DNA from 3 places in the Ruegeria sp. YTSA064 genome. Region 1 is predicted to be linked to each of the others. Evidence: riboswitches for the same ligand, from Rfam matches in the RefSeq annotation. Region 1 holds a riboswitch; each other region holds the start of a gene.
The links. Region 1 has a riboswitch for cobalamin ahead of AC2FI7_RS02175 (DUF1636 family protein). Riboswitches for the same ligand answer to the same signal wherever they lie in the genome.

Region 1 (2,198 bases):
CTGCATTTCGGCGGGGAACCCCGGTGCACGGATATCCAGTCCCGTGGCGTCCTCAAGGCGTTTGATAATGTTAGGGGAAAGTTCACGGTCACCGTAGCGTGCGATTCCGTCGTCGAAGATTTCCATCATCACCGGGTTTATCTCCAGCGGCACCCCGGCGCGGTCGGCGACCTCCTGAAACAGACCGATATCCTTTTTGACCAGATCCATGGTGAATGAAATATCGCGGGACCCATTCAGAATCACTTGGCTTTCCGTTTCGTGCACAAATGATGTGCCCGACGAAATTTTGATCGCCTCATAGGTCGTGCCAAGATCCATCCCTGCGGCCTTTGCGGTCACCAAAGCCTCGGCGCAAGTGATCAGATTTGCGGTTGCCAAATAGTTTGTTAGCACCTTCAACACTGAGGCCGATCCCAAATCGCCTGTGTGCAAAACGCGGCGCCCCATCGTCGTCAGGAACGGCAGAATGCGCTCAAATGTTTCTCGATCGCAGCCTGCGAAGATCGAAATATTGCCCGTAGCCGCCCGATGACATCCGCCCGATACCGGGCAATCGACTGCAGCCCCCCCACGTTCGATCACCGAAGCACCCAATCGTTTTACTCCCGCTTCGTCGGTGGTGGACATTTCCATCCAGATCTTACCGGATGTCACTTCGGACAGCATCTCCTGCATTACCGCGTCCGAGGCGGCAGGAGATGGCAGACAGGTAATCACAGCGTCACAATCCCGCATCAATTGAGCGGGGCTTTCAGCTGCCTTCGCACCCTGCGCGACAAATCCAGACACAAGATCAGGGTTGAGGTCATGAACGGTCAGGTCAATCCCATTGCGCAGCAGCGAGCCCGACAATTTTCCGCCCACGTTTCCCAGCCCGATGAAGCCTACTTTCATATGACGCTCTCCCTGTTCGTCTTTCGATGCACATGCGAACACGCCTGTTGACCTAAGTCATGCCGTCCAGCGACCCTCAGAGGTCGCTTTTTTGCCCCTGTACGCACTGTTGAGCGAGACTCGCTTGACAAGGGGGGTAATGCTGTCCCAAGAGCCAAGTGTTGGTGTCTGCAGCAGCAGATGAAAAGGGAATGCGTCAGCGGATTTTCCGTCAAACGCAGCCGCCCCCGCGACCGTGACCGGAGAGGGTGCCCAAGCCACTGGCGAATGCCGGGAAGGCGGGACATCCGACAGAGCACTGCTCTGACATCCGCAAGCCGGGAGACCTGCCAACGCCCGAAGATGAAACCGGACGGGGTGTTCCGGTGTGGGGCTTTGATCGGCCCGCATGAAACCCCGTCCCCCACGAAGAGGATTGGGGGGATGAGAGACATGACCGAGACCACACCGGTCGAGCTGCTGGTCTGCACTACATGCCGTCGCGGCCTACCCGTCGAAGACGACGCCCAACGCCCCGGCACATTGCTGCACAAAGCGCTTGAACAGGCCGCCCTGCCCGAGGGCATCACCTTGAAAGCAGTAGAATGCCTTTCAAACTGCGATGAGGGCTGTTCTATCGTGCTGCGTGGCGGACCTGATCGCTGGACATTCGTTTACGAACACCTCAGCGAAACCGATCACGTCGAAACCATCATTGAAGGTGCCACCAAGTACCTTCAGACCGAGGACGGGCTGGTCAAATGGCGTGAACGCCCCGAACACTTCCGCAAGAATTGCGCGGCCCGTATTCCCCCGATTGGAGCCCTGAAATGAGCAATCTCGAAAAACTGCCCGTCACCGTGATCACCGGCTTTCTGGGCTCGGGCAAAACGACACTGGTCAAGCATTTGATGCAGAACCCGCAAGGCAAGCGCTTGGCTGTTGTAGTCAATGAGTTCGGCGATGTGGGTGTCGATGGCGATATCCTGAAATCCTGCGCAATCCCGGATTGCCCAGCAGAAAACATCATGGAACTGGCCAATGGCTGCATCTGCTGCACTGTGGCCGACGATTTCATTCCCACGATCGAAGCGCTTATGGCCTTGGAGCCGCGCCCCGATCACATTCTGATCGAAACCTCGGGCCTGGCTCTGCCTAAGCCGCTGCTTAAAGCGTTCGACTGGCCAGACATTCGCTCGAAAATCACAGTCGACGGCGTGATCGCTTTGGCCGATGCCGAAGCGGTTGCCGCTGGTCGGTTTGCACCCAATGTCGAAGCGGTAGACGCCCAGCGCCTCGCCGATGAGTCGATCGACCACGAG
Region 2 (2,198 bases), on a different contig from region 1:
CACATGAATCAGCGAAGCAACGAAGAAACTGGCTGACAGAACACCCGCTGTGGGAATGCGATCCAGATCCAGCGACCTCAGCCCCATTGCAATCCCGCCTGCAGCAGCGATCGCACCGCCGATTACGACAGGGTTCGAAAGAGCACCATCTACAATGTGCATAAGGGTTTACTCCAGATCCCAGGCGCGGATCCAGATCACGGCATCCTGGCTCAGCTCTTTACCTTCATGCTCGGTTTTCGGACCAGAGCCCAGAGCGGCGAAACCCCAGTAACCGGCTTTGGGTACACCAAAACTGAAATAGCCATTCTCGTCCGAAATCGCTACCAGCGCACCACCTGGCAGCGGTGACACCGTCGGTGCAGCGGCACCCGTGCTTTTCAGGTCAGGGGCGGCGGCGATGTATTCGATCTCAATCTCGACCCCTGCAACTGGTTTGCCCTCGCTCAGCACGCGACCCGTGAAAGTTGAGCCCGCAATGATGTTGTAGGGCTTGTTCAGCGGCAGGATTTCTGTTGCCAGACCTTGCGGCTGATCCCAGTCGGTGGGCAGTTCATTTCGGTTCAGATAGGCCTTGGTGATCTGCTGGATATAAATATCCTCAGATTCTTCGTAGTAAGGCGTAGGAACGGTCACCACCACATAGTCGCCCGAACGCTTCACCGGGACCGAGCCTTTGAACGCCTTGGCGCTGTTGTCTGGGCCGTCAAATGTGGTTTCTTCCAATGTGTCCAGCAGATCGGTTTTATTGCCGTTGTGGATCACATAGAATTCTTCCGGTTTTTCAAGCGTCATCACATGACCAGCTTCAAACGGGTGCCAGAATATCAGCTTTACCGGCACATCACCGGGTCGCTCGATCATCGTGTTTTCTGTGTATTCCATTAGGAAATGAGCGCTCGCAAACGCAGGCATCACTGCAGCAGCTGCTGCCAAAAGCAATTTCTTCAAAACTCAGTCCTTCTCAGGTCGCGCCTTCCCCGGCACATATTTGGTTTTGACTTGGGGAGGGCCCGCGTCCGTTCGTCGACCGAGACAAACAGATACAGCGTACACCCCGTCGCCGACAATGAGCACCCTTTCCGAGGGCGCGTGTTCGGCAGGTCTCCTGACTTGCGGGTCAAAGCGCTATGCTGGCCTTCCCGGGATATCCCAGTGGCATTGTCAGCCGCGCTCGCCGCTTACAGTTGCGGGGGCAGTTGCAGATTTGGCGCGAAGAGCACCGCACTACATTCCCTATTGCTTCCAGGGGAATCCCCCGGAGCCGAACATGGCGTGTTCATGCCAGAACATGCAAAGCACGGTCAACAATCGTTTCCGTCACTAAGCGGGCCATTTGCGAAATTAGAGTACCCACATTCGCTCGACCAGCATCGGATCGATCCTGACAGCTTCTTCACAGCCGTATTACAGCCATCTTATCTTGCGTCATGTCATGCATGGTGTAGCCGATACCGCCGGTGTTGTACCCTGATTGATGGCGACCCGCGAATGGCATCCAGTCGACCCGAAAAGCAGTATGATCGTTCACCATGACGGCCGTGGCGTCCAAATACCGCACGGCATGCATTGCTGTATCCAGGGATTTGGTAAAGACCGACGCCTGAAATGCAAAAGGAAGAGCGTTTGCAGCTTCGTATGCAGCACTAAGATCATCATATTCATAAACACAAACGACCGGCCCGAAGATTTCGGAGGTGGACACGCTCGCATCAGCGGGTGGGTTTAGAAGGATAGTCGGAGCATAGGTCGTTCGGCCCAGCCGTTTACCCCCTGTCATTACGCGGGCACCTCCCGCAACCGCTTCGTCTACCCATTGTTCTACTCGATCAACTTCACCCGGACGGATCAGTGGCCCACATTCCACGCTGGCGTCACGGGCATCACCCACCTTCAGCGCTGAGGCGGCTTCTGCCAACTTTCGAGCGACCGTTTCCACCATCCCTGATGGAGCAAAAACACGCTGAACCGAGACACAAACTTGACCGGAATGATAAAATCCACCCTTGGTCAACAAGGGGATCATGGCATCAATGTCGGCTGTCTCATCGATGATAACTGGCGCCGCTCCGCCGTGCTCCAACGCGCATCGCGTCCCCGGCGCCAGCTTCGAGCGCAGCATCCAACCGACACGTGCCGATCCGATGAAAGAAAAGAATCCGACACGCGCGTCCGTGATCATCCGTTCAGCTACATCA
Region 3 (2,198 bases), on a different contig from region 1:
ACAACGTCGCCAAAGCGCGGTAAGGCCAAGGATGATCCCTCAGCGTTACCAGGCCGGAACAGACACATATCATCCTGTCGATCTGATCGAAATCGGGTTGGACCGGACCAAACATCCCGCCCAAAGAATGCCCGATACTCCAAAGCTTGGCCTGTGGAAACCTCCGCCGCATTTCGGTCCGTGCAGCCGGAATGTCGATCAGCGCCCAATCCGCCATGGTGACACGCGATTGCTTTTGTGAGCCTGTCAGAGAGTGACCAAAATCCCTGTAGTCATAAGTCAGGCAGGCCATGCCGTGCGCTTCTGCAAGCCAACTTGCGAAATGTTGGTAGTAATCTCGGGGCACACCGGTTGCGCCGTTGATCACAACAACTTTGTCCGGTTTTGCGACTGGATGATAGAGCCGGGCCGACAGTATTGCCGGGCCGGACTGAAACTGAATGTCCTCGGTGACAACCGCTTGCTGTGTGTCCAACATGGTGCCCTCTGAAATCAACTGAACCGATCAGTTCACCCAAGGCGCGCCGAGTCAAGGTTGACGTGGCTAGACCGTGCGTCACATGCCATGATCAATCTTCTTGACACCCGAACGATTGTACCGCTAGCGATGACGTGATGGTTCTCGCGCCCAACCGGGCCGGGATGAAAAGGGAACACGGTGCGGTTCTGCCCGGATAAACCCGGAACGAACCCAGTCCGAGACTGCCCCCGCAACTGTAAGCGGAGAGCGATGTCGAAATGCCACTGGCCTTGAAGGCCGGGAAGGTCGGCAAAGCAATGACCCGCGAGTCAGGAGACCTGCCATCAAAACGAAACTGAAACTCGGGCGGGGTGTCCGGGCAGGGCAAGACCGCATGCATGCTGTCCCTCCTGATTGATGCCCCTGCCCTGCGCGGAGGGCGCATGAATGATCTGGAAGACCAACACGCATAAATTCTCGGCAACAATTTGCCAACGGACCGGGAAAAACTGCCCCGCTTTGGCACGAATGGCACGGGCACTGGCCAATTCGGTTGGAAAAGCTGGCCCCACGACCACCGCAGGATTCGGAATCGAAGGAAGCTGCGATCTGACTCATTGCACCAGTGGATGCACCGCCCGATTTCGCTCCGGTCCGGAAGAAACCCGAGTGTTCTGTGATGCCGATTCAGACGTCGCGATCGACCATCTGGACAGCTATGCAGACCTGATGTTTGGCACGGACTCGCGCCCCATCCCTGCAGGCACCTTGTCCCGACCGCCGTGCGCAATGCTGGAAGTGTTAGCCCTGAGCGGAAACACTCGGGCGCAGGCTGAATACCGTCCGTCGGCCTGATCGCTATTCGGCTACCAGGACACTGGCAGGCGCAGTCGCCCAGCGCAGCTGCGCGTCGGTTTCAACTGCACATGGGCGTAAGGCTCGCAACCTTTTCAATGCCTCGTCCGGGTGCTCTCCACACTCGACCATCAAGCGCAATACAGCCATACCAGAGCGGCCACATCCGCCTTTGCAGTGGATTAGTACTCGGCCTCCACCCGACAATGCGTGGCGAGCAGACTCGCTGGCATCCGCCCAGCGCATATCAATGTCGTTGCAGGGTATACCGTAATCCTCGACTGGCAGATGAACCCAGCGACAAGCGCGGCTGCGAACATCGGCCCCAAAATCCCTGGCGCCATCAAGGATCATCTCGACCTCAGTGGTCATTGACAGAATAAGGCCGGGCTTCCATCCGGTAACCGCATCAAGATCACCGGAATAGTCTCCTCCTCGCCCTGGCATTGAGGTTAACGCAAGCGAGCCCCCGCCCACTTGAAGTGCATGGATAACAATCTGAGCCATTCTACGCTCCCCCCGAAACGCTGATCAGAAAATCTTTCTGGCTGGTCTTAGACTGTACGATATTAACCGCGTCGGACGGCAATCCAAAATGAAAATCCTCGCGGCTTGCTGTGGACGCGGGCAGCGGGGGCCTCTACGCTGCGGCGTAATTCGAATCCGACAGAGCAGACATGACCGATACGCCAAGCCCCGCCTACCAGGTTCTTGCCCGCAAATACCGTCCTGAAACCTTTACCGATCTGGTCGGTCAGGACGCGATGGTACGCACACTGAAAAACGCGTTCGAGGCGGACCGGATCGCCCAGGCCTTTATCATGACCGGCATTCGTGGCACCGGTAAAACAACCACAGCCCGGATCATCGCGAAGGGGATGAA

Region 2: linked by a shared signal. The riboswitch ahead of AC2FI7_RS18180 (DUF4198 domain-containing protein) and the one ahead of AC2FI7_RS02175 (DUF1636 family protein) in region 1 are both predicted to bind cobalamin.
Region 3: linked by a shared signal. The riboswitch ahead of AC2FI7_RS13635 (hypothetical protein) and the one ahead of AC2FI7_RS02175 (DUF1636 family protein) in region 1 are both predicted to bind cobalamin.

What each region holds. Positions count from the first base shown of each region.
Region 1 covers NZ_JBXWNK010000001.1:435,827-438,024, forward strand. The annotation lists gene AC2FI7_RS02170 (NAD(P)-dependent oxidoreductase) at 1-897, opposite strand, end outside; cobalamin riboswitch at 1,043-1,245, shown strand; gene AC2FI7_RS02175 (DUF1636 family protein) at 1,330-1,710, shown strand; gene cobW (cobalamin biosynthesis protein CobW) at 1,707-2,198, shown strand, end outside.
Region 2 covers NZ_JBXWNK010000012.1:168,953-171,150, reverse strand. The annotation lists gene cbiM (cobalt transporter CbiM) at 1-162, opposite strand, end outside; gene AC2FI7_RS18180 (DUF4198 domain-containing protein) at 169-915, opposite strand; cobalamin riboswitch at 1,082-1,284, opposite strand; gene AC2FI7_RS18175 (aldehyde dehydrogenase family protein) at 1,397-2,198, opposite strand, start outside.
Region 3 covers NZ_JBXWNK010000008.1:125,749-127,946, forward strand. The annotation lists gene AC2FI7_RS13630 (alpha/beta hydrolase family protein) at 1-478, opposite strand, end outside; cobalamin riboswitch at 600-820, shown strand; gene AC2FI7_RS13635 (hypothetical protein) at 908-1,315, shown strand; gene AC2FI7_RS13640 (protein-tyrosine phosphatase family protein) at 1,319-1,822, opposite strand; gene AC2FI7_RS13645 (DNA polymerase III subunit gamma/tau) at 1,993-2,198, shown strand, end outside.